4 regions of the Streptacidiphilus sp. MAP5-3 genome follow, and region 4 is predicted to be linked to each of the others. Evidence: riboswitches for the same ligand, from Rfam matches in the RefSeq annotation. Region 4 holds a riboswitch; each other region holds the start of a gene.

Region 1 (7,201 bases), on a different contig from region 4:
ACGAAGGTGACGGGGGTTCCGGCTGCGTCGCCCTTGTCGGTCACCGTCTTCATGGTCGCCGGGCTGGCTGCGGCGAAGACGTCGGCTGGTGCTCCGTTGACGATGCCGGCCGAAAGCGTGTCGCTGCCGCCGAAGTTGAAGACCACGTGGGTACCGGGATGGACCGCCTCGAACATCTTGCCGAGCTCGGTGAAGGTGTTCTGCAGTGAGGCGGCGGCGAAGACGGTCACGGTTCCGGTGACGGACGGCGAGGCGGACGCGGACTGACTTGACGAAGCAGTGGTCGAACCACGGGAGGAGCAGGCGCTGAGGGCCAGAAGAACGGCGGCAACGGCAGCTGCGGCGGAGCGGCGCACCATGGGTCTCCCTGTCGTGTGGGACGGTCGCCGCCGAGCATAGAACCTGACATGCCAGGACATCCGGGAGGTATCGCTCGTATTAGCCCAGCTGAACCACGACATCGCCTCGCATCTGCGAGAACCGGACACGGGGGCCGCGGCGACCGCAGACCCGCATCGAACGTCAGTTCCGGGCACCGCGCAGTGGGGTGACCACCGGGCGGCCGTCGGAGTCCGTCGTCACCGAGACACGCGCGGCGTACACCCGCGCGATGGCGTCCTGGGTGACGACCTCGGCGGGTGGGCCGGATGCCTCGACGCGGCCCTGGTGGAGCAGGACCAGCCGGTCCGCGTACTGGGCCGCCGTGGTCAGGTCGTGCAGGGTGGTGACCACGGTCAGGTCCTGGGTGCGGCGCAGGTCGTCCACGAGGTCGAGGACGTGCTGCTGGTGGCCGAGGTCGAGTGCGGAGGTCGGTTCGTCGAGCAGGAGCAGTCGAGGTTCCTGGGCCAGCGCCCTGGCCAGCGCCGCGCGTTGGCGCTCGCCTCCGGAGAGCTGGGCGAGGCGGCGTTCGGCGTAGTGGCTCAGGTCGAGTCCCTCCAGCGTGCGCTGCACGGACTCGCGGTCGCGCTCGCCGGGGCTCGCGAGGTAGCCGAGGTGCGGGGTGCGGCCGAGCAGCACGTACTCCCGGACCGTCATGTCCGGCGGCAGCAGCGGGTTCTGCGCCACGTAGCCGATCAACCGCGCCCGCTCCCGGGCGCGCAGGTGCCCGACGGGGGAGCCGTCGACGGCGACGGTGCCGCGATGGGGGAGCAGCCCGGCGACGGCGCGCAGCAGGGTCGACTTGCCCGCGCCGTTGGGCCCGATCAGGGCGAGCCAGCCGCCCTGCGCGACAGCACAGGACACCTCGCGCACGATCGGGGTCCGGTCCAGGTCCACGTCGACGCCGCTCACCTCCAGCCCGTGCGGGGCGGTGGCGTGGTCGGGCGCGGGGGCACGGCCGGTCATGTGCGCACCGACCGGGTGGAGCGCAGGATCCAGACGAACGCGGGTGAGCCGATCAGCGCCGTGACGACGCCGATGGGCAGTTCGGCCGGTGAGACGACGGTGCGGGCCACGGTGTCGGCGAGGACCAGGAATCCGGCCCCGAAGAGCATCGACAGCGGCAGGACCAGCCGGTACGAGGTGCCCGCCAGCCGGCGCACCGCGTGCGGCACGACGATCCCGACGAAGCCGATCAGCCCGCTGACCGCGACGGCGCTCGCCGCGGCGAGCGCGCAGCCGGCCACGACGACCAGCCGGATCCGGCCGGGACGCAGGCCGAGCGAGCGGGCCTCCTCGTCGCCGACGGACAGCACGTCGAGGTGGCGGCCGTGCAGCAGCACGGCGGCGGTGGAGACCGCCAGGTAGGGCAGGATCTGCGTCACCTGACCCCAGGTGGCGGCGGACAGGGAGCCGAGCAGCCACGAGTAGACCTGCTGGATGTCCTGGCTGGAGCGCTGCAGCAGGTAGGTCTGCACGGCCGTCAGGAACATGGAGACCGCCAGGCCCGCGAGCAGCAGGGTGGCGGTCCCCGGTCTGGCCGTGACGCCCGCCAGGTAGGCGAGGGCGACCCCGGCCAGTGAGCCGACGAACGCGGCCACGGGCACGGTGGCCGCGTTCGCGCCGCCCAGCGAGACGATGGCGACGGTCGCGCCGAGGCCCGCCCCGGCCGACGCGCCCAGCAGGGACGAGTCGACCAGGGGGTTGCGGAACACGCCCTGGTAGCCCGCACCGGCGAGGGCGAGCGCCCCGCCGACCAGGGCGCCCAGCACCACGCGCGGCAGCCGGATCTGGAACAGCACCGCGCGGTCCAACTGGCTGAGCTGCTGCGGCAGGTGCACCAGCGGCAGCCGGTCCAGCAGCGCGTCGGCCGTCGCCAGCGGGTTGAGGTCCGCCGCTCCGGCCATGGCGCCCACCAGCACCGCGGCGGCCAGGAACACCACCGCGATGCCGTAGGCGCGCAGGGTGCGCGGGCGGACTCCGCCTCTTGTCACCGTTACCTCGTTACCGTCCGCCGTGCGTCACTTGGTGGGGGCCTTCTCGATCGCCTGCGCGATCTGGGCGACCAGCTGCGGCAGGCGCGGGCCCCAGCGCGAGGCGATGTCGTCGTTGAGGCCGACGATCTGATCCTTCTTGACGGCCGGGATACCGGACCAGCCGGGTCGGGCCGCGACGACCGCCGGGCTCTGCCCGCCGTCGGCGGACTGGTTGTCGGTGAGGAAGATCAGCTGCGGCTGGGCCGAGACGATGTACTCGGCGGACAGCTGCGGGTAGCCGCCGTCGGAGGCCTTGTCGGCCTTGTCGGCGATGTTCTTCAGGCCGAACAGCGAGGCGATCTGCCCGGCGAAGGTGGTGGAGGTCGCCGAGTAGTACGGGTTGGCGCTGACCTCCCAGTAGTAGCTGAGGTTCCCGTGATCGGCGCCGGCCTGCTTGACGGAGGCGGTGATCGACGCCTTCATGCCGGTGACGGTCTGCGTGGCCTGGGCGGTGTGACCGGTGGCCTGCCCGATCGCGTCGATCTGCGTGTAGACGTCGTTGATCGTCGCCGCGGCGGGCTCGATCAGGACCGGCACGCCGAGCTTGGTCAGCCCGGCGACCAGGCCACCGGAGTCCTGGGAGGCGATGACCAGGTCCGGGTTGTACTTGGCGATGGCCTCGATGTTCGGGGTCAGCCCGCTCAGGCTCGTGGTCGGCACGCCGGACGGGTAGTTGGAGTCCGAGTCCACCGCGACGACCTGCTTGCCGGCGCCCACCGCGTACAGGTCCTCGGTCGCGGTCGGCGACAGCGACACGATGTGCTTCGGCTGGGTCTTGAGGGTGACCTTGCCGTTGGAGCCGCTCACCGTGACCGGGTACGTCGCGGCGGCCGACGACGCGCTCGTCGAGGACGAGGAGGCGGAGGAGTCGGCGCTGCCGGAGCTCGTGGAGCTGCAGCCGGCGACGACGGCCACGGCTGCGAGCGCGGCGGTCGCCGTCGAGACAGCGCGGACGATCCGGGTGCGCCGAGCAGGCCGGGGCCGGACAGACGAGTGAGCCATGGTGGTGCTTCCTCCCGAGGGACGGGAAGAAGCCAATCCGTCGACGAGCGGCGCAGGACGCGCGCCGACAGAAACGGACCGCCCCTTCCCACGAGGGCCGATGTCGTAGCGCGGCAGGAGGCGACCTGGCTTCGGACCGCGTGGAGAGGGCCCTCACAGTTGCGGGACAGCGCCGGAATGACCCGCAGTGCGGGCTTCACCGGCTTCGCTGCCTGGCACGCTGCCGGAAACCTGCATGGCTGCGCAGATTTTTTGGCTCAGGCAGGTTAGCACTGCGCCGCGATCCCCGGCCGGGCACCCCCGTGGCGGGGCGGCGCCGGACCCCGATCGGCGGGAGAATCGACCGGTGCCGGACCGGTGCCGGACCAGTCCGAGAGGGAACCCATGGGGAAGCAGGCGGAGCAGGGCTACGGGCAGTCGTCCTGGGCGCCGATGGCGGTGCCGGCGTTCCGCCTGCTGTGGCTGGCCCAGATGGTGTCGAACATCGGCACCTGGATGCAGACCGTGGGGGCCCAGTGGATGCTGGTGCACCAGCACAACGCGGCGCTGCTCACCTCGGCGGTGCAGGCGGCCAGCCTGCTGCCCGTGCTGTTCGTCTCCTTGCCGGCGGGCGTGCTCGCGGACCTGCTGGACCGCCGGCACATTCTGCTGGGGCTGTCGACGGCGATGGCGGTGCTCGCCGGGGTGCTCGCCGGGCTGACGGGGGCGGGGCTGGCCACGCCCACGGTCCTGTTGCTGCTCACGTTCCTCATGGGCTGCGGTCAGGCGATGACGAACCCCGCCTGGCAGGCGATCCAGCCGGAGCTGGTCCCGCGCGATCTGATCCCGCAGGCCGCGTCCCTCAACAGCCTCAACGTCAACGTCGCCCGAGCCGTCGGCCCGGCGCTGGCGGGCCTGCTCGTCGCGGTCTCCGGCCCGGCGGTGGTGTTCACGGTGAACGCCGTCAGTTTTGTCGTCGTCGCGCTGGCGGTCTATGCCTGGCACCGTCCGGCGCAGGGTCTGCGCGGCAGTGAGGCGCCGGTTCCCGCTCTCCACGCGGGCGTTCGCTATGTGCGGCACGCGCCGGGCGTGCGGCGGATCCTGGTGCGTTCCGCGTTGTTCGTGCTCCCCGCCTCGGCGCTGTGGGCGCTGCTGCCGGTGACGGCGGGTCGGAGCCTGCACCTGGGGTCAGGAGGGTACGGGCTGCTGCTCGGGGCGCTGGGCGTCGGGGCGATCGTCGGCGCCCTGACGATCAAGCGGCTACGGGCGGCCGTGTCGGACAACGTCCTGCTCGCGCTGGGCGGCGTCATGTTCGCCGGCGGCACCGTCGCCGCCGCCACCCTGCACAGCCTGCCCGCCCTGGCGCTCGTTCTGCTGCCCACGGGTGCGGCCTGGCTGGTCAACCTGTCGACCTTCAACACCGAACTGCAGCTCCGGCTGCCCGGATGGGTCCGGGCCCGCGGGCTCGCCGTCTACCTCATCGTCTTCATGGGAGGACAGGGCATCGGCTCGCTGGTCTGGGGCGCGGTGGCCGGCGCCGCCGGACTCACCCAGGCGCTGCTCGCCGCCGCCGGGTTGCTGGTGGCGACCACCGTCACGCTGCTGTGGTGGCCGGTCATCCACACCGCGGTCCCGCTCGACCGCTCGGTCGTGTCCACCTGGCCGGAGCCGGCACTGCTTCTCGACGCCGTGCCGGAGGACACGCCGGTGCTCGTTCTGCTGGACTACACCGTCGCCCCCGAGGACGCCGACGCCTTCGTCGCCGGGATGCGCCCGGTGGAGCAGTCCCGCAGGCGTACCGGCGCGGTGAGTTGGGACCTGTACCGCGACAGCGCAGCACCCGAGCGCTTCACCGAGGCCTTCCAGGTCGCCTCCTGGTCCGAGCACCTGCTGCAGCACGACGGCCGGACCACCGGATACGACGAGCGTCTCCTGCAGGACGTGCGCTCCCTCGCCCAGGGCCCGCCGACGGTCCGTCACCTGCTGCCCTCCGCCAGCCGTCCCGCAACCGAGGGCGCGGTCGAGAGTGAAGGCGGCACTGATCAGTGAGGCGCTGATCAGTGAGAGGTGGGTGACCGTCAGCGCGCGTAGCCGGACGGGGTACGGAAATGGGCCGTCACCGTGGAGCGGTGGCGGCCCATTTTCGGACGGACGGTCATGCCTGCAGGCTGGTCAGGGCCTGATGTGCACGCCGGGCGGCGCGCTCGGCACGGTTGTTGAGCCGGGCGGCGCGGGTCAGGCGGTAGGCCTTCGCCGTACGCAGACGCTCGTCGATGGTCGCCCGTGTCGCGGCTTCGAGCTGGAAGGTCATGGTGTTCTCCCCCTTGCGGAGGGGCGATCCGCCGGCATCCGGTTGATGCCAGCCCGACGGCCCCGTATGGCTACGATTGTAGCACCAAATCGGGGACCATGCCTTTATTTTGAATGCCTGTAGGAAGCATCTCCCTGTCGATCGAAGACTCTCGGCTCGTCCGACCCGTCATCCCGTCAGACGTTGCGGCGGTACTGGCCGCCGACCTCGAAGAACGCCTCGGTGATCTGCTGCAGGGAGCAGACGCGGGCGGCGTCCATCAGCACGGCGAAGACGTTGTCGCCGTTCACCGCCGCGTCCCGCAGGGCGGCCAGGGCGGCGTGGGCCTCGTCGTGGTGGCCGGCCTGGAAGTCGCGCACGCGCTGGAGTTGCGAGCGCTTCTCGTCCTCGGTGGCCCGGGCCAGCTCGATCGGGCCGGGCGTCGCCGTGTCGGCGTGCGGGTTGCGGAAGGTGTTGACGCCGATGATCGGCAGGGTGCCGTCGTGCTTGCGCTGCTCGTACAGCATCGACTCGTCCTGGATGCGGCCGCGCTGGTAGCCCGTCTCCATGGCGCCGAGGACACCGCCGCGCTCGCTGATCCGCTCGAACTCCTGGAGCACCGCCTCCTCGACCAGGTCGGTGAGTTCGTCGATGACGAACGAGCCCTGGAGCGGGTTCTCGTTCATCGCCAGGCCCCACTCCCGGTTGATGATCAGCTGGATGGCGAGGGCCCGGCGCACGGACTCCTCGGTGGGGGTGGTGACTGCCTCGTCGTAGGCGTTGGTGTGCAGGCTGTTGCAGTTGTCGTAGATGGCGATCAGCGCCTGCAGCGTGGTGCGGATGTCGTTGAAGTCCATCTCCTGCGCGTGCAGCGAGCGCCCGGAGGTCTGCACGTGGTACTTCAGCTTCTGGGAGCGCTCGTTGGCGCCGTACTTCTTCTTCATCGTGACGGCCCAGACGCGGCGGGCGACCCGGCCGAGCACCGAGTACTCGGGGTCCATGCCGTTGGAGAAGAAGAACGACAGGTTGGGGGCGAAGTCGTCGATCTGCATGCCGCGCGCCAGGTACGCCTCGACGTAGGTGAAGCCGTTGGCGAGGGTGAAGGCGAGCTGGCTGATCGGGTTCGCGCCCGCTTCGGCGATGTGGTAGCCGGAGATGGAGACCGAGTAGAAGTTCCGCACCTTCTGGGCGATGAACCACTCCTGGATGTCGGCCATCATCCGCAGCGAGAACTCGGTGGAGAACAGGCAGGTGTTCTGCCCCTGGTCCTCCTTGAGGATGTCGGCCTGCACGGTGCCGCGGACGTTGGCCAGCGCGTGGGCGCGCAGCTCGTCCGTCTCCGCGGGGGAGGGATCGCGACCCTCGTCGGCGCGGAACCGCTCGATCTGCTGGTCGATGGCGGTGTTGAGGAAGAACGCCAGCACGGTGGGCGCGGGGCCGTTGATCGTCATCGAGACCGAGGTCGTGGGCGCGATCAGGTCGAGGCCGTCGTAGAGCACCTTCATGTCGTCGAGGG
Region 2 (7,201 bases), on a different contig from region 4:
TCGCCGGACCGGCCAGGGAGGCGGCGGCTCGGCCGGGCCGAACCAGACACGGACGTCCTCTCCCGCGCGGACCGGCAGGAGCGGATAGTCGTTCTCGGTGTGCTCGGTGCGGTGCAGCGCATGCCGGGGGCCCAGGTGCCGCGCGGCGTACGCGTCGAAGTCGGCCACGACCCCGGGGTGGCAGACGGTGGTAAGGACTTCACGCGTGCCGGGCGTCGGCGTGAAGCCCGGGCCGCGCAGCAGCAGGACGTCGTCGCTGTCGACCATGGTGGCGTTGGCCGCGTCGCGGTGCTCGCGCCAGACCGGGCCGGTGTAGAACGCCTCCAGCGAGCGCCGACGGTGTGCCATGTTCGGAAAAGCGCGCAGCCAGACGAAGCGGTCCGGGTCGTCCAGGTCGCGGAAGCGCCCGCCCACGGTGATGCCGACCGCCTGCTGGCCGGTCACGAACTCGCGCTCGAAGAGCTCGATCAGCGTCTCCCGCGCGCCGGGATGCAGGGTGTACTGCCGGAGTTCGACGATGTTCATGCGCCGGGCCGCCAGGTACGGGTGCGGGTGCGGGTGAAGTCCATGGTCCAGTTGAGCTCCCAGGTGCGGCCCCCGTCGGCGGAGAACTCCTGCTCCCAGCGGGCGGTGTCCGGGCCGAGGCGCTGCCAGGTGAAGTGCACCCGGATCGGGCGGCTGTCGTAGGTGTCATCTCCGTAGAAGTCGCCACGGTCACCGGTGAAGCCGCCGACCACCGGCGGGTCCAGCCGGCCGGTCCTGCTGTCGGACCAGTGGATCGACCACTGCTTCGTTTCGCGGTCGAAGAGCCGTAGGGACACGCCCTGACGGCCCAGGGTGGGGAAGGTGATCTCGTCGATGTTGCCGGCCCCTCCGAACAGGGGCTGGATCACCGAGTGACCGGGGAACTCCTCCCAGATGTCCGCGTCGGCGTCGCCGAGTGGTGTGGTGAGACGGCGGTTGGCCACGTCCCAGGAGCCGTGCAGGAAGTCGAAGTCGTCCATGTGACGCAGGTTAGGCACGCTCCACTGACATCTCCTGTCAGTGGATGTGGATACTGGGCGACATGCGCGCGAGCCGACTGGTGACCCTGCTTCTGCTGCTCCAGAACCGGGGCCGGATGACGGCCCGCCAACTGGCCGAGGAGCTGGAGGTCTCCGTCCGCACGGTCTACCGGGACGTCGACGCGCTCGCCGCCGCCGGCATCCCGCTGTACGGCGAGGCGGGACACGCGGGCGGCTACCAGCTGGTCGACGGCTACCGGACCCGGCTCACCGGGTTGACCCCGGACGAGGCGCAGGCCGCGTTCCTGACGGCGCTCCCGGACGCCGCCGCCCAACTCGGCCTCGGCGAGGCGCTGGTGACCGCCCAGCTCAAGCTGCGGGCCGCACTTCCAGCGGAGCTGCGCGAGCAGGCCGAGCGGATCCGGCGGAGCTTCCTGCTCGACGCCCCCGGCTGGTACGGCGAGGCCGAGAGCACGCCTCACCTGCCCGCGGTCGCCGCCGCGCTCTGGGCGCGGCGAGCGGTCCTCATGCGGTACCGGCGCTGGCGGGCGCCGGAGGAGATCGAGCGGCGGGTCGAGCCGTACGGGCTGGTCCTCAAGGCCGGACGCTGGTACCTGGCCGCCGGCGGGCCGTCCGGGATCCGCACCTACCGGGTCGACCAGATCCTCGAAGTCCATATGCTGGATCAGGAGTTCGCCATCCCGGACAGGTTCGACCTGGCCGCGCACTGGAGCAGCAGTCTGGCCGACTTCCACACCCGGCTGCACACCGGGGAGGCCCTGGTCCGGCTCACCCCGGAGGGCGCCCGCCGCCTCGGCGTAACGGCCTTGGGCGACGGAGCAGCACAGGACGGATGGACCGAGACCCGGGTGCCCATCGAGTCGATCGACCACGCCCACCAGGAGTTCCTCCGGCTCGGCGCGGACGTCGAGGTCCTGGCACCGGCCGAACTCCGCGACCGCATCACCGAGACGGTGCGTACCCTCGCCGCCCGGTACCAGCCGACGTCCGCACCGTCCTCGGCAGTGAATCAGACACCTGCTTAGATGTGCAGGCTTGTACCCGAGCCCCCGCCACCTCTAGGCTGCCGAAGGTCCCCTCACTGCGCGGGGACAGTGCAGCGTCAGCGAAGTCCGGTGAGAATCCGGCGCTGTCCCGCAACGGTGAACCCCTCGGCACGAGTGAGGGCAAGTCCGGTCGCCTGGCGTCGCACTCCTGGAAACCAGCCTCGCAGGAAGGTCGGTCCGGACCGGGCCCTCCGGGAGTCTCCGACCAGGCCGCGCCGACCTGTGAGCGTCCCGAGGAGGATGCCCAGTGTCCGCGTTCGTCGCCAAGCTACAGATGGTCCGTCAGTCCCTGAGTCCCGCGGAATGGACCAGGATCGGGGTGATGTCCCTGGTGATTCTGCTGCTGAACGGCGTCGGCTGGGGCATCTACATCTTCACTGTGCTCCCCCACCACTTCCACTACGACAAGCTCGGCGTCGGCCTCGGCGTCGCGTTCACCGCCTGGACGCTGGGCGCGCGTCACGCCTTCGACGCGGACCACATCTCCGCGATCGACAACTCCACCCGCAAGCTACTGGCGGACGGTCAACGTCCCCTGGCCAGTGGCTTCTTCTTCGCCCTCGGCCACTCCACGGTCGTCTCCGCCGTAGGCGTCGGCATCACCGTCGCCGCCAAGGCCGTCTTCGGCGCGATGGTCGACCCGAACTCGACCTACGAGACGCTGGGCGGCATGCTCGGCACGCTCACCTCCGCCGGGTTCCTCTACCTGATCGCCGCGCTCAACCTGATCGTGCTCGCCGGGATCTTCAAGGTCTTCCGCGACATGCGCCGGGGCACCTTCGACGAGGAGGAGCTCGAAAGGCAGCTCCAGGCGCGCGGGCTGATGTGGCGCTTCTTCGGCCGCTTCATGCGCTCCATCAACCACACCTGGCAGCTCTTCTTCGTGGGCATGATCTTCGGCATCGGCTTCGACACCGCCACCGAGGTCGTCCTGCTCGCCGCCACCGCCTACGCCGCCACCGCCGGGCTGCCGTTCTACGCCGTGCTGGCGCTGCCGCTGCTCTTCTCCGGCGGCATGATCCTCTTCGACACCTTCGACGGCTTCTTCATGAACTTCGCCTACGGCTGGGCCTTCGCGCGACCTGTGCGCAAGGTCTACTACAACCTCGTCATCACCGGCCTCTCCATCGCCGCCGCTTTCCTGATCGGCACCATCGAGGTGCTCGGCGTACTCACCAGCGAGCTCCATCTCACCGGCGGCTTCTGGGACTTCATGGCCAACTTCGACATCAACAAGGCTGGCTTCGTCATCGCTGGGCTGTTCGCCCTCACCTGGGTCGTCGCGCTGCTCTACTGGCGTTACGGCAAGATCGAGTCCCGCTGGCAGACCGGTCTCGCCGGAGGGACGGAGGCCGCTCCTGCCGACGCCGCAGCGACAGTCACGGCCACCGAGGCCTGAGCCCGCCAACTGACCCTGCACATCCGCTCACCTGCACGGTGTTGCAGATCACCGGGCAGCGGGGGTCCAATGGGCCCCATGCATCTCGTTCCCACCGAGCGGGCCCACCGCAGGGCCATCGACGAACACAGCGTCTGCACGGCCATCGAAGGCATCGGCGAGCCCGATCAACTCCCCGTCTGGGCCGACCGTTTCGCGCTGCTCGGCGAGCCGCACCGGCTCGCCGTGCTGCTGGCCGTCCACCGGGCCGGTCCGATCGCCGTCACCGACCTGGCCACGGCGACCGGTATCGCCGACACCGCTGTCTCGCAGATCCTGCGCCTGCTACGCGCCGGTGGCACGGTCGCCGGGACGAAGGACGGCCGGATCGTCCGGTACGAACTCAAGGACGCCCACCTGGCGGCGATCCTCGACCAGATCCGTCCCGAACCGGCCGTCCTCGCCCGGGAGCTGCACCACAGCGCCACCTGAGCGCGCCGGAGGCCGTCCCGGGATCAGCAGGAGATGTCGCCCGGGCCGACGTCCGTGCCGAGCATCCCGGTGAACTGCTTGTACAGGCTGATCCGGTCGTTGCGCTCGTCCGGGTTCTTGCCGTTGCACTCCGGGTCGCCGTTGATGTTGCGGATCGTCTCGCCGAAGCCCCGGCCGTTGACCATCGCGTCGTGGCCCGTCATCGTCCCGGCACCGCGCTGGGTGTTCCAAGCGTCCCTCCGCGTACCTGGGAGCACCCGTGGTGGCGTCAGATCTCGCCATCGGCGACCGTGTCCGCCCCGGAACGCGCGCCGGACGGGAACCCGTCAGCGCCGGTGTGCCGCGCCGGGGTTGCTCCTCGCCGCGCGGAGGAACTCGCGGTTGAGGGTGGCGATGCTGGTCAGCGGGATGCCCTTGGGGCAGGCCGTGGTGCAGGCGCCGGTGTTGGTGCAGCCGCCGAAGCCCTCGGCGTCCATGGCGCCGACCATGTCCAGCACCCGGCTCTCGCGTTCCGGCGCGCCCTGCGGGAGGACGCCGAGGTGGGTGATCTTGGCGCTGGTGAAGAGCATCGCCGAGCCGTTCGGGCAGGCTGCCACGCACGCGCCGCAGCCGATGCACTCGGCGTGTTCGAAGGCGAGGTCCGCGTCCGGCTTGGGGACGGGGGTGGCGTGGGCCTCGGGAGCGGAGCCGGTCGGAGCGGTGATGTAACCGCCGGCCTGGATGATGCGGTCGAACGCCGAGCGGTCCACGACCAGGTCCTTGACGACCGGGAAGGCGGTGGCCCGCCACGGTTCGATGTCGACGGTCTGGCCGTCGGTGAAGTGGCGCATGTGCAGCTGGCAGGTCGTGGTGGCGCGTTCCGGGCCGTGCGCCTCGCCGTTGATGACCAGCGAGCACATGCCGCAGATGCCCTCGCGGCAGTCGTGGTCGAAGGCGACCGGCTCCTCGCCGCGCTGGATCAGGTCCTCGTTGAGGACGTCGAGCATCTCCAGGAACGACATGTCGGGTGAGACGTCCTGGACCTGGTAGGTGACCATGGCGCCGGGGGCGTCGGCGTTGCGCTGGCGCCAGATCCGCAGGGTGAGGTTCACGTGTAGCTCCGCTGGGTGGGGTGGACGTACTCGAAGACCAGGTCTTCCTTGTGCAGGACGGGCGCGCTGCCGGTACCGGTGAACTCCCAGGCGGCGGCGTAGGAGAACGCGTCGTCCTGGCGGGCGGCCTCGCCGTCGCGGGTCTGCGACTCGGTGCGGAAGTGCCCGCCGCAGGACTCGGTGCGGTGCAGCGCGTCCAGGCAGAGCAGTTCGGCGAGTTCGAGGTAGTCGACGACGCGGTTGGCCTTCTCCAGGGACTGGTTGAGCTCGTCGCCTGCGCCAGGGACCGTGATGCAGCGCCAGAACTCCTCGCGGATCTCCGGGATCCGGGCCAGCGCCTTGCGCAGCCCGGCGTCGCTGCGGGCCATGCCGCAGTACTCCCACAGCAGTTCGCCGATCTCGCGGTGGAAGGAGTCGGGGCTGCGGTCGCCGTCGTTGGCGAGCAGCCGGGCGAGGCGCTCGGTGGTCTCCCGGACCACCGGGGCGACCTCGGGATGGTCCTCGGTGACCAGTCCCAGGCTCGGGTTGCGGGCAAGGTAGTCGTTGAGCGTGGTGGGGAGGACGAAGTAGCCGTCGGCCAGGCCCTGCATCAGGGCGGAGGCGCCCAGGCGGTTGGCGCCGTGGTCGGTGAAGTTGGCCTCGCCGATGGCGAACAGGCCCGGGACGGTGGTCTGCAGGTCGTAGTCGACCCAGAGGCCGCCCATCGTGTAGTGGATCGCCGGGTAGATCCGCATGGGGACCTGGTAGGGGTCCTCGCCGGTGATCCGCTGGTACATCTCGAAGAGGTTGCCGTACTTCTCGGCGACGGCCTGCCTGCCCAGCCGCCGGGTCGCGTCGGCGAAGTCGAGGTAGACGCCGAGCCCGCCGGGACCGACGCCGCGACCCTCGTCGCAGACGTTCTTGGCGGCGCGGGAGGCGATGTCGCGCGGCACCAGGTTGCCGAAGGAGGGGTAGAGGCGCTCCAGGTAGTAGTCGCGCTCGTCCTCGGGGATCCGGTCGGGGCTCCGGGTGTCGCCCTTGGTCTTCGGCACCCAGATCCGGCCGTCGTTGCGCAGCGACTCGCTCATCAGCGTGAGCTTGGACTGGTGGTCCCCGGAGCGCGGGATACAGGTGGGGTGGATCTGCGTGAAGCAGGGGTTGGCGAAGTACGCGCCACGCCGGTGCGCGCGCCAGGCGGCCGTCGCGTTGGAGTTCTTGGCGTTGGTGGAGAGGTGGAAGACGTTGCCGTACCCGCCGGACGCAAGGACGACGGCGTCGGCGAAATAGCTGGAGACGGTGCCGGTGATCAGGTCGCGGGCGACGATGCCGCGGGCACGGCCGTCGACCACGATCAGGTCGAGCATCTCGGTGCGCGCGTGCATCTCGACGTTGCCGGCGGCGATCTGCCGGGACAACGCCTGGTACGCGCCGAGGAGGAGTTGCTGACCGGTCTGGCCACGGGCGTAGAAAGTGCGCTGCACCTGGACGCCGCCGAAGGAGCGGGTGTCGAGCAGTCCCCCGTACTCGCGGGCGAACGGGACGCCCTGGGCCACGCACTGGTCGATGATCTGCACGGAGACCTCGGCCAGGCGGTGGACGTTGGACTCGCGGGCGCGGAAGTCGCCGCCTTTCACGGTGTCGTAGAAGAGCCGGTGGACGCTGTCGCCGTCGTTGCGGTAGTTCTTCGCCGCGTTGATGCCGCCCTGCGCGGCGATGGAGTGAGCCCGCCGTGGGGAGTCCTGGTAGCAGAACTGGACGACGTGGTAGCCCTGTTCGGCGAGGGTGGCCCCGGCGCTGCCGCCGGCCAGGCCGGTGCCGACCACGATCACCGTGTGCTTGCGGCGGTTGGCGGGGTTGACCAGCTTCGCCTGGAAGCGGCGGGTGTTCCAGCGCTCCTCGATGGGCCCGTCGGGTGCCCGGGTGTCGGCGACGGGCGCGCCGACCGCATAGTCGACATAGGGGGTGCTGTCGGGGTGCTCGGACATCAGTGCACGGCTCCGGTCATGACTGCGACGGGCACGGTGACGAAGCCCGCGAAGAGGACAAGGGCGAGGACCCAGCTGACGGTCCTGAAGACCGGGCCGCTGCGGGGCCCGTTGGCGCCCAGGGTCTGTGCGGCGCTCCAGAACCCGTGGCGGATGTGCAGGCCGAGCGCCGCCATCGCCACGAGGTAGATGACGTCCGCCCACC
Region 3 (7,201 bases), on a different contig from region 4:
GCGCAGGTCGTGGTGGTGACCACGGGTGCGGCGATGGTCGGCATGGTGCCGAGGGTGGCGCGGGGGCGGCAGCCGTGCTGGGACTCGGTGGCCCGGCGGGTGCTCTCGGTCGGGGTGGCCGCGCTGCTGTTCCAGCCCTTCTACAACCGGGGGGTGCTGCTGCGGTACGGCTTGGAGCACGGTCCGGCCAACGGCGCCTATCTCGCGTTGTGCGCCGGGGTCGCGGCGCTGACCGACATGGGGTTGGCGGCGCTGTTGGCCGGGTCGCACTCCGGCGCGCGATTCGCGCACGCCTTGCGCGACGAGTGCTGCGCGCTGCTGCGGATCGGCTCGGCGATAGTCGCGACCGGTGTCGTGATCGCCATCGCGGCAGGAGAGATCGGGCTCTGGGCGCTGCCGCTCTTCTCCGTGCCGCTGCTGCTGACCCAGGCGGGTTTCCGCCGCTATGCCGCGATCCGGGCAACCCAGCGGCAGACCATCGCGAGCCTGGCCCGCGCCACCGAGGTCGCCGGATACACCCTGCCGGGCCACGCGCAGCGCGTCACCCTGTTGGCCTGCCGGGTCGGACGTGAACTCGCGCTGACCGAAGGCGAACTGCTGCTGCTCGAGTACGCGGCGCTGATGCACGACATCGGCCAACTCTCGTTGGTGGACCCGATTCCCGGCGGCGCGACGGCCCTGCTCTCGCGGGCGGAGCAGCGGCGGATCGGGCAGTTGGGCAGCGAGGTGATCCGCAGGACCGGCGTTCCGCCCGAAGTCGCCGAGATCGTGGCCCGGCTGGCCGAGCCCTACCGTCGTCCGGACGGCACCCGGGACGGTGATGTCCCGCTTGCCGCGCGCATTGTCCGCGTTGCCAACGCCTTCGACGACCTGGCGTGCGACGACCCGGGACCGGCCCGGCGCGAGGAGGTGCTCGTGCAGTTGCGGGAGGAGACCGCGCAGGAGTACGAACCCCGTGTGGTCGAGGCATTGGCCCGTGTTTGCCAAAGGATGCCTGGGTAGGCAGCGAGCGAGGGTGCGCTCATGGTTGGATGCTGATGCAGGGCCTTGCGGGTCCATGTGTCGACCTATGGATGAAGCAACGCCACATGTGCACGCGACAGTGCAGGGGACCGACAAGCGGCAGGCTGAGGTGAAGATCTTCAATCGAGCACGGCAGAGGCCGTCCGCCACCTGGCGGCAGACCACCGACCGCGCCTTCACGCTCATCGGTGACGGTCGGCTCGACGACGCGGGAGCACTCCTGGTCCGGGCGACGGACCTGGAGCCGTGGTTGTCCGACTCCTGGTTCAACCTGGCATTGCTGCACAAGTTCCGCCGGGACTGGGACCAGGCCCGCGCGGCCGGTCTGCGCGCCGTGGCGCTGCTGGACCGTGGCACCGGTACCGGCGCGCCGGACTGGTGGAACCTGGGCATCGCAGCGACCGCGCTCCAGGACTGGGCGCTGGCCCGCCGCGCGTGGCAGGCGTACGGCCTGCGCGTCCCGCCCGGCGACGGTCCGGTCCGGATCGACTACGGCATGACGCCGGTCAGACTGTCGCCGGAGGGCGAGTCCGAGGTCGTCTGGGGCAGACGCCTGGACCCGGCACGCGTCGAGGTGCTGAGCATCCCGCTGCCGTCCTCCGGCCGCAGATGGGGCGAGGTCGTGCTGCACGACGGCTCGCCGCACGGCGAGCGGGTCGCGGACGGGGTTCCCTACCCGGTCTTCGACGAGATCGAACTGTGGGCGCCCTCACCCGTGCCGACGCATGTGGTGCTGCTGCAGGCGAGCACCGAGAGTGACCGTGACGCGCTGGAGCGGATCGTCTCCGAGGCCGGCTACGCGGCGGAGGACTGGACCTCCTCGGTGCGGCTGCTCTGCCGGGCCTGCAGTGAGAGCCGGATGGCCTCGGACGACGGCCACAGCGGCGCCCACGACCCCCACGACGACGGCCCGCTGGGACGGCTGAGCCACCACGCGCAGGGGGAACTGTGGGTCCCCGAACGCGAATGCGGCGTCGCCGCTCCGGCCGGGCTGGTCGAGCAGCTGCTCGACCGGTGGGTGGCGCAGTCGCCTGCGCGGCGGGCGTACCGGGACCTGGAAGAGGTCTGCTGAGGGGCTTTGTCCGAAACCACCCTGGGCGGATGGTCCGGCACGTTCGGCCTGCCAGGTGCGTGGGTGGTTGCTCGCGCAGTGCCTCGCGCAGTTCCTCGCGCCCCTGAGGTGGTTACCCTTTGAGCGAGTAGCTGAGCAGAGTTGAAGGCGAGAGCATGTCGGAACAGCAGTTGGAAGCCGCCGAGCCGCAGCAGGTCGTCGGTGAGGAGCCGGACACCTCGCGCGGGACCGTGCGGGCGATCACGGTGGTCGGGAACCCGGTCCTGCATCACCCGTGTGCCACGGTGACGGAGTTCGGGCCGGAGCTGCAGGCGCTGATCGACGACATGTTCGTGAGCATGTACGCCGCCGAGGGTGTCGGCCTCGCCGCCAACCAGATCGGCGTGGCACAGCGGGTCTTCGTCTACGACTGCCCGGACGACGACAACGTGCGTCACATCGGCGTCCTGGTGAACCCGGTGCTGGACGACCTGGACCCGGCGCAGCGGAACCTCGACGACGGCAACGAGGGCTGCCTCTCCGTGCCCGGCGCGTACGCCGAGCTGCCGCGGCCGGACTTCGCCGTCGTGCGCGGCCAGGACAAGGACGGCAAGGACGTCGTCGTGGAGGGCACCGGCTTCTTCGCGCGCTGCCTGCAGCACGAGACGGATCACCTGAACGGGTACCTCTACATCGACCGGCTCTCCAAGCGGGACCGCAAGGACGCGCTGCGGCAGATGGCGGAGCTGACGCCGCGGTACGAGGTCGTTCCGAACGAGTGACAGCATGACGGAACGGAGGGCGTTCACCCGCGTGGGTGAACGCCCTCGGTTGTGACCAGCCGGGTGACTAGAAGTCGTCGTCGAAGGAGACCGAGCCCTCGACGGCCATCTGGTACGCGGAGACCCGGCGCTCGAAGAAGTTGGTCAGCTCCTGGACGTTCTGCAGCTCCATGAACGCGAACGGGTTCTCCGAGCCGTAGCGGACCGGCAGGCCCAGGCGGGCCAGGCGCTGGTCGGCGACGCACTGCAGGTACTCCCGCATGGAGTCCGTGTTCATGCCGGGCAGGCCCTCACCGCACAGGTCGCCGGCGAACTGGAGCTCGGCCTCGACGGCCTCCTCCAGCATCGCGGTCACCCGCTCGCCCATCTCCTCGTCCCACAGGTCGGGCTCCTCGGCCCGGACCGTGTCGACGACCTGGAAGGCGAAGTCCATGTGCATGGACTCGTCGCGGAAGACCCAGTTGGTGCCGGTCGCCAGACCGTGCAGCAGGCCGCGGCTGCGGAACCAGTAGACGTACGCGAAGGCGCCGTAGAAGAACAGGCCCTCGATGCACGCCGCGAAGCAGATCAGGTTGAGCAGGAACCGGCGGCGGTCCTCCTTGGACTCCAACCGGTCGATCTTCTCGACGCTGTCCATCCAGCGGAAGCAGAACTGCGCCTTCTCGCGGATGGACGGGATGTTCTCCACCGCCGCGAAGGCCGCCGTGCGGTCCTCCGGGTCGGGCAGGTACGTGTCCAGCAGGGTCAGGTAGAACTGGACGTGCACGGCCTCCTCGAAGAGCTGGCGCGAGAGGTAGAGCCGCGCCTCCGGGGAGTTGATGTGCTTGTACAGCGTCAGCACCAGGTTGTTGGACACGATCGAGTCGCCCGTCGCGAAGAACGCGACCAGCCGGCCGATCATGTGACGCTCACCGGCACTGAGCTTGGCCAGGTCGGCGACGTCGGAGTGGAGGTCGACCTCCTCCACGGTCCAGGTGTTCTTGATCGCGTTCCGGTAGTGCTCGTAGAAGTCCGGGTAGCGCATCGGGCGGAGCGTCAGCTCGAAGCCCGGGTCGAGGATGTTCTTCTTCTGGGTGGTGCTCGTGTCGGCGGTGCTGGTCATTACTGGCAGGCCTCGCAGGACTCAGGGTTCTCCAGGGAGCAGGCGACGGCTTCCGTCTCCTGCACCGCCTGGGCGGTGGCCGCGCGGGCGATCCGGGTCGCCGGGCGGGAGCGCAGGTAGTACGTGGTCTTCAGGCCGACCTTCCAGGCGTACGCGTACATCGAGCTGAGCTTGCCGATGGTGGGCGCGGCCATGAAGAGGTTGAGGGACTGGCTCTGGTCCAGGTACGGCATGCGGGCGGCGGCCAGGTCGATCAGCGCGCGCTGCGGGAGCTCCCAGGCGGTGCGGTAGAGGCGCTTGTAGTCCTCCGGCAGGTCGGTGATCTCCTGGGCGGAGCCGTTGCCCTCGCGCAGTTCCTCGCGGGTGATCGCATTCCAGAGGGCGAGGTTCTTCAGGTCGGCCACCAGGTACGGGTTGACCTGGAGGAACTCGCCGGAGAGGGTCTCCCGCTTGAAGAGGTTGGAGACCTGCGGCTCGATGCACTCGTAGACGCCGGCGATGGAGGCGATGGTCGCGGTCGGCGCGATGGCCAGCAGCAGGGCGTTGCGCAGGCCGGTCTCGGCGATGCGGGCGCGCAGTGCGTCCCAGCGCTCCGGCCAGGCAGGGGCCACGTCGAAGTGGTCGATGTGCAGCTTGCCGCGGGCGGCGCGGGTCTCCTCGTAGGCGGCGTGCCGGCCGAAGCGCTCGGCCAGCTCGCAGCTGGTCTCGTAGGCGGCCAGCATGATCCGCTCGGAGAGCTTCGTCGAGAGCGCCTTGGCCTCGGCGGAGTCGAAGTCCAGGCGGAGCTTGAAGAAGACGTCCTGCAGGCCCATCATGCCCAGACCCACCGGGCGCCAGCGGGAGTTGGACGTGCCCGCCTCGGGGGTCGGGTAGAAGTTGATGTCGATGACCCGGTCCAGGAAGGTCACCGCGGTGCGCACGGTGGCGTCCAGGCGCTCCCAGTCGATCTCGCCGTTCGGCAGCACGTGCGCCCCGAGGTTGACCGAACCCAGGTTGCAGACGGCCGTCTCGGAGTCGTCCGTGATCTCCAGGATCTCGGTGCAGAGGTTCGAGGAGTGGACCGTGCGGCCGGGCAGCGCGGTCTGGTTGGCGGCGCGGTTGGAGGCGTCCTTGAAGGTCATCCAGCCGTTGCCGGTCTGGGCCAGGGTGCGCATCATCCGCGCGTACAGGGTCCGGGCCGGGATGCTGCGGACGGCCTTGCCGTCCTGCTCGGCCTTGACGTAGGCGGCGTCGAACTCGGCGCCCCACAGGTCGACCAGCTCGGGGACGTCGCCGGGGGAGAAGAGCGACCAGTCGCCGTCGGTCTCGACGCGGCGCATGAACTCGTCCGGGATCCAGTGCGCCAGGTTGAGGTTGTGCGTGCGGCGCGCCTCCTCACCGGTGTTGTCGCGGAGCTCCAGGAACTCCTCGATGTCGGCGTGCCAGGTCTCCAGGTAGACGCAGGCCGCGCCCTTGCGGCGACCGCCCTGGTTGACCGCGGCGACGGAGGAGTCGAGGGTGCGCAGGAACGGGACGATGCCGTTGGACTGGCCGTTGGTGCCGCGGATCAGCGAGCCGCGCGAGCGGATCCGGGAGTAGGACAGACCGATGCCGCCCGCGTGCTTGGAGAGCCGGGCGATCTGCGCGTAGCGGCTGTAGATCGAGTCCAGCTCGTCCAGCGGCGAGTCCAGCAGGTAGCAGGAGGACATCTGCGGGTGCCGGGTGCCGGAGTTGAACAGCGTCGGCGAGCTGGGCAGGTACTCCAGGCGGCTCATCAGCCCGTACAGCTCGGCGACCTCGGCCACCGACTTCTCGTTGCCCCCGACCTCCAGCCCGCACGCCACCCGCAGCATGAACTGCTGCGGCGTCTCGATCACCTGACGGGTGATCGGGTGGCGCAGCAGGTAGCGGGAGTAGAGCGTGCGCAGGCCGAAGTACTCGAAGCGGTCGTCGGCCTGCTGGTCGACGACGGCGTCCAGTGCGTCGGCGTGCGCGGCGACGAAGGCGGCGGTGGTGTCGCCGATCAGACCCTCGCGGTGGCCGACGGCCACGGACTCGGCGAAGCAGGACGAGCCCTGACCAGCCGCCTCCTCGCGGACCTCCTCGGCCAGCAGCCGGGCCGCCAGACGTGAGTACTGCGGGTCCTCGGCGATCAGCGCGGCGGCGGCCTCGATGGCCAGCCCGCGCAGCTCCGCGTAGTCGGCCTGGGCGCTGCGGCCACGCAGCGCGGCGGCGGCGACGCGGCCCGGGTCGACCTGGGTCAGGTCTGCGGACCGCTCGGTGAGCGTGACCAGCAGCGCGGTGCCGGGAGCGTCGGCGGCGCCACCACGGGCGTCGGGCTCACGGGTGGGCTGGGGCAGGGTGGGGACGGCGATGTCCGTCATGTACGCGCACGCTCCTCGTTGGCGGCCGGTGGCTGAGGCACGGGTCGCGTGAGAAGGCAGGCGGGAGCAGAGCAGCGCGAAGCAGCCCGTCGGCCCACCCACGAGGCCCGGTTGCAGCGCCCGCGGCCGGGCAGGCCGAGGACGCGCTGACGGCAGGTCATCGGACTCGCGGACAGGCCGGATCGGCAGCCGCTCACCGTTGCGGGGCAGTCCCGGAATCGCACCGGGTTCCCCTGCTTCGACAGCGAGCATGAGCATACATCTAGGGGCAGGTGCGTCACGCACCACCAGATGTTGTGTCGCGGCGTGATTCGTTCGAGTAACCGTTCGATCACTCGGCTGCCCCGCTGGAGCACTGCTGCGGCGCACTCCGGGCACCGGCTGAGGCGTCGCGGCTCCTGCCTGCGGGCATCACGCAGGCGAGCCGGACAGCTCCAGTGCGTAGGTGAAGAGGACCATGCCGGGGATCGGCGACCAGTCGCGTTCGGGGGTCCGGACGAAGCCGAGACGCCCGTATATCCGGTGCGCGAAAGCCATCTGCTGTTGTGATGACATGACGATCCGGGGCAGTCCGAGCTCCCGGGCGCGGTCGATCACGGCACGGACCATCAGCTCGCCGATGCCGCGTCCGCGGGCGGCCGGGTCCGGGGAGACGGCCAGCATCCGGAACTCGCCCTCCTGACCCTGCGCCAGGTCCGCGTAGGGGGAGCCGGGCGGGGCGAAGGTCACCGAGCCGAGGACCGCGCCCGTCTCCTCGTCCACCGCGACGAGCAACTCCGCCTTCTCGGCCCGGTCGCCCGGATCGCGCAGCAGCTTGGCGTAGTCGCCGTCCCGCTCGGTGTGACCGTCGTGGATGAAGGCCTCGGCAACGAGGTGACCT
Region 4 (7,201 bases):
TGGCGTCGGTCGCCGTGGTGACCACGGGCTGGGCGTCCAGCGCGTCGGCGACCCGGGCCGCGAGCGCGTTCGCGCCGCCCTCGTGGCCGCCGATCAGCGCGACGGCGAAGCGGCGGGCCTCGTCGACGCAGACCACGCCGGGGTCGGTGTGCTTGTCCGAGCCCTCGGCCGCGAGCAGCGGTGCGAGCAGGCGGACGGTCGCCCCGGTGGCGAGGAAGCAGACCAGTTGCTCGCACTCGCCGAACGCGGTGCGCAGTGCCTCGCCGACGGGCGCGTCGTAGACCCGGCAGGTGTCGGGCCCCAGGGCGTCGGCGAGTTGGACGGCGGCCCGGCGGCCTGCGGCGGTGGCGGCGATCAGGCCGATCACGACGGTGCTCCTGTGGGGTTGGCGGTGGACGGTTCGGTCAGGGGAGGGCGTCGGCCCCAGAGGACGAAGACGGGGTTGGTCGCCGCGAGCCGGACCGAGTCGCCGGGCAGCGGCGCTAGCCGGTTGGCCTGCAACTGCACGCCGTCGCAGCGGAATCCGGCGTCGAGCAGGGCGCGGCGGGCCTCGGGCACCCGGTCCAGTGCGGCCAGGGTGACCACGACGGTCCGCCGGGCCCGTGTGCAGGCGGCGGCGACGATCGCCGGCAGGTCGGCCCCACCGCCACCGACGAAGACGGCGTCCGGCTCGGGCAGGTCCGCGAGCGCGGCGGGCGCGCTGCCGTGGACCACCGCGACCGCGTGGTCGACGCCGTGCGCACGGGCGTTGGCGCGGACGCGCTGCACGCCGTCCGCGTCGCGCTCGACCGCGACGACGGCCGCGCCGAGACGGGCGCACTCGACGGTGACCGAGCCGCTGCCCGCGCCGATGTCCCAGACCAGCTCACCGAGCCGCGGGCCCAGCCGGGCCAGCGCGAAGGCGCGGACCTCCGCCTTGGTCAGCATCGCGTCGCGGTGCTCGAACGCGTCCTCCGCCAGCGCCCAACCACCGTGCGGCGGACCGGAGTACCCGGCCACGCTGCGCATCGCGGGACCTACGGGCGTTGTGTCGGCCAGGCAGAGCACGAGGTTGACGGTGGGCCAGTCGCGGGACGCGGCCTCGGCCGGGGTGACCGTCACCAGGCTCTCGTCCGGCCCGCCGAGATCGGCGGCGACGACCATCCGACGCTGCCAGCCGTCTGCTGGTCCGGACGAGGGGATCGCGGCGAGCGCCGCACCCAGCTCGGCCGGGCCCGCGCCCGGGGCGGTGAGCACGGCGACCTTGCGCTGTGCACGGCAGACGGCGAAGGCCGGGTGCGGATCGCGTCCGTGCGCGCTGACCACGATGGCGTCGTCCCACGGCACACCGAGGCGCGCGAAGGCGCGCGCGACGCTGCTCACGCCGGGGTGCACGTTGAGCGCGCCCGGCCCGAAGCGCTCGGCGAGCGCCCGGACGATGCCGAAGAAGCCGGGGTCGCCGGAGGCCAGCACCAGGACATCGGCGTCCGGGGCGCGTTCGACCAGCGCGGCGACGGCGTCGAGCGCGGGCGCGAGCGGCCCGAGGGGGAGCGCCCGATCAGCCGGTACCTGCGCCGCGTCTAGGTGCCGCCGCGCGCCGAGGACGAGCGCGGCACGCGCCAAAAGTGCCTGGTGCGGGCCGTTCGAAAGCGGGGCGGAGGAGCCGTGCTCCTCGCCGAGAACGGTGATCACGGCAGATCAGCGACGCGGTCGACGGTGACGTCGACCTCGACGTTCGCCCCGGCCGCGCGCAGCGTCCGGCGCGCGCCGCGCTCCGCCTTCCGGAAGGTGTGGAAGTGCCCCGGGTGGTAGAGGTGCGAACGGGTGCCCTCGGCGCCGAGCGCCGGGCCGACCAGGAACAGCGTGTGCTTCCAGAGCTTGTGCTCCTTGACCGTCGCCTCCAGCGTGGCGACGGTGCACTGCAGCAGCAACTCCTCGGGCCAGGTGGCCTGGTAGGCCACCACGACCGGGGTCTTTGGGGCGTAGCCGCCTTCGACGAGCTCCTCGACCAGCTGCTTGGTGCGGGCGGCGGAGAGGAAGATCGCCATGGTGGTCCCGTGGCGCGCGAACTCGCGGACCTCCTCGCCCGGCGGCATCGGCGTCTTGCCGCCGCCCAGCCGGGTCAGGATCACGCTCTGCGCGACCTCGGGGATGGTCAACTCCCGCTGCGCCAGGGCCGCCACGGCGGAGAAGGAGGAGACGCCGGGCACGATCTCGGTCTCCAGGCCCAGCGCGCGGCAGCGGTCCAGCTGCTCCTGCACCGCGCCCCAGAGCGACGGGTCGCCGGAGTGGATCCGGGCCACCCGGCCGCCCTCGCGGGCGGTGCGCTCGTAGACGGCGAGCACGTCCTCCATCGGGATCAGCGAGGAGTCGAGGATCTCGGCGTCCGGACGCGCGTGCTCCAGCACCTCGGCCTGGACCAGGCTGGCGGCCCAGATCACCACGTCCGCCTCGGCGATGGCGCGCGCGGCGCGGAAGGTGAGCAGGTCGGCGGCGCCGGGACCGGCGCCCACGAACGTCACCTTGCCAGTGCTTCCGTTTGCGTGCGTCGTCACAGCTTTCCCCCTCGGCCCTCGCGCCGCGCCGGGGCGATCAGCGTCGACAGATACGGCACTTCTCCGGTCAGCGGCGAGCCGGCCGGGTGCAGTTGCTCGTCCGGCAGGCCGAGCGACGCACCCCAGACGGTGTCGGCGTCGCGCCCGGACTCGGCCAGCGCGGCGGCGACCTGACGCGCGAAGCGGCCGAACTTGTAGGCGACCACGGTGCCCGGACCGGCCAGCGCGTCCTTCAGCACGTCCGCGCCCGCGGTCACCGGAACCAGCGTCAGCGGCTCGGTGCCCTCGGCCAACACGGTGCCGCTCCGGGCGGCGAGGTCCTGCATGGCGGTGATGCCCGGCACGGTCTCGACCGTCAGGCCGGGGACCAGCTCGCGCAGCGTGTGGGCGAGGTAGGTGAAGGTGGAGTACACGTTCGGGTCACCGATCGTCGCGAACGCGACGGTCACCCCGGTGTCCTCGTCCCCGTCCTCGCCTGCGCGGAGCAACTCGGCGACGCGGGCACCGGCGGCGTCCCAGGCGGCCTCGCGGCGGGCCCGGTCCTCGCGCTCGTTGAGGGCGAAGACGACCCGCACCACCTTGGCGGCGTCCGCGTGGTGCAGCACGGTGGCCTCGGCCCGACCGGTCTCGCCGCTGTCCATGACCGGCACGACGACGACGTCGGCTTCGCGCAGTACGCGCACCGCCTTGACGGTGACCAGCTCCGGATCACCCGGTCCCATACCCACGCCGACCAGGCGTGGGCCAGACGCGCGTACGCGCACGGCAGCAGTCCTCACTCGGGGTCCGCGCCCCGGCTCGTGGTAACGGCGGCCAGAGTTCCTGGCTCACGGGGCTTCATACCCCCGCTGACAGTGGCGGGACCGCGCCGGATTCGCACCGGACTTCCTCGTCATTGCCGCCGTGTTCAGTTCTTCAGGTCTTTTCAGGCCTCGAAATCCCACCATGCTGCGCGTATGGCAGTCAACCGGACCTGCTGTGGCCTGGCCCACGCTGGGATCGAGCCCCTGACGCTGTCCCGGAACTACGCCAACCGCGCCCGCACCGCCTCCGCGATCCGCGTCGAGGCGAAGTCCGTACCGCAGACGAAGCGCATGAACGGGCCGAAGCTCGCCGCCGCCGGGAGCCCGGTGAACCAGAGGCCGGGCACCGACGCGGCCATCCCGGCGTCCAGTTCGGGGAAGCCGCCGACCCGGGCGATCCGGCCGCGCAGCTCGGGGGCGAGGAAGGGGACGGCGGACAGGTCCACCCGGTAGCCGGTGGCGGACAGCACGTGGTCGGCGGTGTGCTCGCGGGTCGCGCGGCTGTCGCGGTCCTCCGTGATCAGCACCACCTTGTCGCCCTCGCGCCGGATGCCGCGCAGCGACTGGCCGGTGTGGACGGGGAAGACGCCGTCCGCGCGGGCCCGCAGCCACCAGGCCCCGCTCGGCCCGAGCACCCTCTTGACCAGCTGCAGCCGCGCCTGCACGGGCAGGGCGCGGAAGGACTGCGGGTACCGGGCCATGGTCCAGAGCGACCAGGCCGCGCCCATCGGGGACTCCGGCTGCCACCTGAGGCCGTACGCGGGTGCCGCGCCGAACCGCACGTGCGGCGTGCGGGCCACCAACTCGACCTGCGCACCTGCCTCGTGGAGCAGGGCGGCACCCTCCAGCGCCGACTGTCCGGCGCCGACCACGATGACGGACCGTCCGGCAAGCGCGGCCATGTCGCGGTGCTGCGAGGTGTGCGAGAGGGGGCCGTCCGGCGACGGGCCGTCGGCCCCCAGGACGGTCCGCAGCATGCCCGGGATGTGTGCGAAGCCGGTCAGTCCGCTGGCGACCACGACCGCCGCCGCGTCGAAGGCCTCCCCTCCGTCAAGCTCCAGCCGGAAGCCACCACCGATGTTCTGACGGACGCTCCGTACGTGCTCGCGCTCGAGGAAGGGCACGGCCTGCTGCTGGAACCACTGCCCGTAGCGGACGAAGAGGTCGACCGGGACCCGGTCGTGTCCGCTCGGGGCCGTCCCCCCGTTGGTCCGGCAGTAGTCGTCGAGACGGTACCCGGCCGTCGGCGCGGAGATGTTGGAGGCGTCGGGAGTGGACTTGAGGTTCATCCCGACCGGCATGGTGTCGCGCCAGCTGTACATCGGGTCGCCGAAGGCGCGCACCGCAAGACCGGTCGCGCGCAGGTGGGCGGCGACCGACAGCCCGTAGGGACCTGCGCCGATCACTGCGACGGTCCGGGAACTACCGGAGGAGAACTGGGACATGGAGCTGCTCCTTTTCGGTGCACGGCTTTTGGACGGACGGCTGCTGCGCGGTTGGCTCGGCGCGATCGGCTCGGGGCGTGCCACGACAGCCGCACCGCCACGGGCGTGTCGGGTCGTGTCGGGTCGGTTCAGCGCTGTCGGAAGCGCCGCGCCCGGCTGGCGGCCAGGTACTTGAGGCCGGGCGCCACTGAACGGGCCAGCATCGCCGGGAAGGGCAGCGGGTCGTCGGGCGCCCACCACCCCAGTTCTCGCTCGGTCCACCGGGCGCGCGGCGGCAGGGAGGGAGTGCGGTAGTCGGAGCGGCGGTAGGCGAGCCGGGCCAGCAGGTCGATGTTCTCCACCACGATCCGGCGGCCCTGGATCTGTTCCGCGCGGGGAATCTCCCGTCCGGTCAGGTGGAGATGGAGTGCCCGGACGAGATCCACCCGTGCCTCCGTCTCGAAAAGCCGGAACTGTGCTCCGATGCGGGGATTGAAATCCAGGAGTTTGTACCGTCCGTCGCGCCGGTCGAACCGCCAGTCGAGATCGCAGACGCCGGCGAATCCGATCTCCTTGCAGAAATCCGCGGACAACTGTGCGAGTTCTTCATTGGGCGTGGTGACCGCCATCGCCGTCATTCCCGCGTGCGGCGGCCAGGAGCGCGCTTTCACGGCGGTGAACAGAACACGGGCATCCTCGGCGGTGCTGGTGTGCATGTGTACGATCCAGTCCTCCGCGTCGGCCCGCGGCAGGTACTCCTGCAGCACGACGCCAGGCTGTTCACCCCAACGCTCGGCGAGGGCGAGCAGCGCGTCCACGTCGTCGATCCGTGTGGTGCCGGGGACCGCCGGACGCGAGCGCCGGGTGAACGGGTCGCGGTTCTTGGCCACCAGCGGGAAGACCGCTGTCTCGGCGAACGCGAGCAGGTCGGCCCGGGTCTCCGGGAACGCCGCGCGGGCCGTGCTGACGCCGTGGCGCAGGCACAGGTCGTGCAGCCCCTGCTTGCTGGCGAGCGCGGCGACCAGGCCGTCCGGCGTGCGCGGGAACAGGAACCGGTCGGCGAGGTCCCGCTGCCGCTCGGCGACCAGGACCGCGGCCTCCTCGTCCGTCGGGATCAGCAGCGCGGGGCGTCCGATCCGCTCCCCGACGCGCAACAGGCCGGCCAGGAGCCGGTCCGGCGGCTCGGTCCCGGTGGTGCGCCAGACGTGTGCGCGGCGCGTGTACCGGGAGACGGCGGCCGGGGTGAGCCGGTCCTCCGTGACCGCGTGCACTGGTACGCCGAGCCGGCCGAGCGAGCGGATCGCGCCAACTCCACCGTGATGCAGCGGATAATGACCGAATTTCAGCACGAGCGCGGGCGTGCGGGTATCCGGCGCCAAAGGCCGATGTGCCACAAGTCCCCCCCGGGATACGGCGGCGACGCCATTTCTGGCGCTGACCGAATCGCAAGGTACCCCGCAGCTCGACTGGTCCACAAGGGACTTCGGACGACCTGTGGGGGCGCACAACGGCGCACGCGACGAAGCGGTCTGCTTCTTGTGACGGACGAGTGCGGATGTGACGCGTGAGCAACGATCGAATGCATGACGCATTGTTCTGTTCCGCTCAGGTCACGAAAGTTATGCGCGGGTGAGCATCGATTGTCGCGTATCGCTATCGCGGAGCCTTCGGCCCGGATACCTTGCTTGAGGCGGCGTGGGGGAGCCGCTTCACCGGGCCCAGGGGGAATGGCCCTTCTTTTTCGCGCACCGTCACGACGCCGTGCTGCGTCGTGAGGGGGGACCTGTGGGGGGACCGAGGTGCAACCCATCGACATTGCAAGCGAAACGGCCGGAACTGTCCGTGCTTCAGCGCGGACGCCGGTCGGGGAATCCGCCAGGGACGCCGCGAAGGACATCGCGGGCCTCCGGGCCGGCCGCAGCCGCGGCTCGGTCAGCCTGGTGGTCCCGGCACGAAACGAGGCAGCCAACATCAGCTGGGTGCTCGGGCGGATCCCCGACTGCGTCGACGAGGTGATCCTCGTCGACGGCGAGTCCAGCGACGACACCGCCGGACGGGCGCTCGCCATCCTGCCGTCGCTGCGGGTGGTGCCGCAGTCGGGTCCGGGCAAGGGCAACGCGCTGCGTACCGGATTCCTCAACGCCAAGGGCGACTTCATCGTCATGATCGACGCCGACGGCTCCATGTCGCCGCGCGAGATCCCGCGCTACGTGCACTTCCTGGAGCACGGCTACGACGTGGTCAAGGGATCCCGGTTCACCGGGGGCGGCGGTTCGCTCGACATCACCGCGCTGCGCCGGTGCGGCAACCGGGCGCTGCTGGCCCTCACCAACCTGCTGTACCAGGCCTCGCTGACGGACCTCTGCTACGGCTTCGTCGGCTTCCGGCGTGAGGCTCTGGAGAGGCTGGACCTGCGCTCCTCCGGCTTCGAGATCGAGAC

Evidence for each region. Region 4 has a riboswitch for cobalamin ahead of cobI (precorrin-2 C(20)-methyltransferase). Riboswitches for the same ligand answer to the same signal wherever they lie in the genome.
Region 1: it holds a riboswitch for cobalamin, as region 4 does, so the genes downstream of both, ABH928_RS09290 (ABC transporter substrate-binding protein) here and cobI (precorrin-2 C(20)-methyltransferase) in region 4, are expected to answer to the same signal.
Region 2: it holds a riboswitch for cobalamin, as region 4 does, so the genes downstream of both, ABH928_RS05120 (HoxN/HupN/NixA family nickel/cobalt transporter) here and cobI (precorrin-2 C(20)-methyltransferase) in region 4, are expected to answer to the same signal.
Region 3: it holds a riboswitch for cobalamin, as region 4 does, so the genes downstream of both, ABH928_RS01470 (ribonucleoside-diphosphate reductase subunit alpha) here and cobI (precorrin-2 C(20)-methyltransferase) in region 4, are expected to answer to the same signal.

The regions. Positions count from the first base shown of each region.
Region 1 is NZ_JBGCCL010000004.1:161,606-168,806, reverse strand. Features, by position in the region: gene modA (molybdate ABC transporter substrate-binding protein) at 1-359, opposite strand, end outside; gene ABH928_RS09300 (ABC transporter ATP-binding protein) at 523-1,344, opposite strand; gene ABH928_RS09295 (FecCD family ABC transporter permease) at 1,341-2,372, opposite strand; gene ABH928_RS09290 (ABC transporter substrate-binding protein) at 2,400-3,221, opposite strand; gene ABH928_RS09285 (hypothetical protein) at 3,223-3,411, shown strand; cobalamin riboswitch at 3,518-3,666, opposite strand; gene ABH928_RS09280 (MFS transporter) at 3,801-5,444, shown strand; gene ABH928_RS09275 (hypothetical protein) at 5,551-5,706, opposite strand; gene icmF (fused isobutyryl-CoA mutase/GTPase IcmF) at 5,883-7,201, opposite strand, start outside.
Region 2 is NZ_JBGCCL010000002.1:310,147-317,347, reverse strand. Features, by position in the region: gene ABH928_RS05135 (NIPSNAP family protein) at 1-525, opposite strand, end outside; gene ABH928_RS05130 (hypothetical protein) at 522-1,004, opposite strand; gene ABH928_RS05125 (helix-turn-helix transcriptional regulator) at 1,067-2,050, shown strand; cobalamin riboswitch at 2,088-2,228, shown strand; gene ABH928_RS05120 (HoxN/HupN/NixA family nickel/cobalt transporter) at 2,394-3,470, shown strand; gene ABH928_RS05115 (ArsR/SmtB family transcription factor) at 3,549-3,941, shown strand; gene ABH928_RS05110 (hypothetical protein) at 3,965-4,144, opposite strand; gene ABH928_RS05105 (succinate dehydrogenase/fumarate reductase iron-sulfur subunit) at 4,268-5,032, opposite strand; gene ABH928_RS05100 (fumarate reductase/succinate dehydrogenase flavoprotein subunit) at 5,029-6,996, opposite strand; gene ABH928_RS05095 (succinate dehydrogenase cytochrome b subunit) at 6,996-7,201, opposite strand, start outside.
Region 3 is NZ_JBGCCL010000001.1:333,075-340,275, reverse strand. Features, by position in the region: gene ABH928_RS01490 (HD-GYP domain-containing protein) at 1-1,002, shown strand, start outside; gene ABH928_RS01485 (tetratricopeptide repeat protein) at 1,133-2,095, shown strand; gene def (peptide deformylase) at 2,251-2,856, shown strand; gene ABH928_RS01475 (ribonucleotide-diphosphate reductase subunit beta) at 2,924-3,958, opposite strand; gene ABH928_RS01470 (ribonucleoside-diphosphate reductase subunit alpha) at 3,958-6,321, opposite strand; cobalamin riboswitch at 6,455-6,589, opposite strand; gene ABH928_RS01465 (GNAT family N-acetyltransferase) at 6,733-7,201, opposite strand, start outside.
Region 4 is NZ_JBGCCL010000026.1:32,704-39,904, reverse strand. Features, by position in the region: gene cobJ (precorrin-3B C(17)-methyltransferase) at 1-367, opposite strand, end outside; gene cbiE (precorrin-6y C5,15-methyltransferase (decarboxylating) subunit CbiE) at 364-1,671, opposite strand; gene cobM (precorrin-4 C(11)-methyltransferase) at 1,668-2,534, opposite strand; gene cobI (precorrin-2 C(20)-methyltransferase) at 2,531-3,298, opposite strand; cobalamin riboswitch at 3,328-3,452, opposite strand; gene ABH928_RS28640 (FAD-dependent oxidoreductase) at 3,559-4,782, opposite strand; gene ABH928_RS28635 (ATP-grasp domain-containing protein) at 4,911-6,155, opposite strand; gene ABH928_RS28630 (glycosyltransferase family 2 protein) at 6,702-7,201, shown strand, end outside.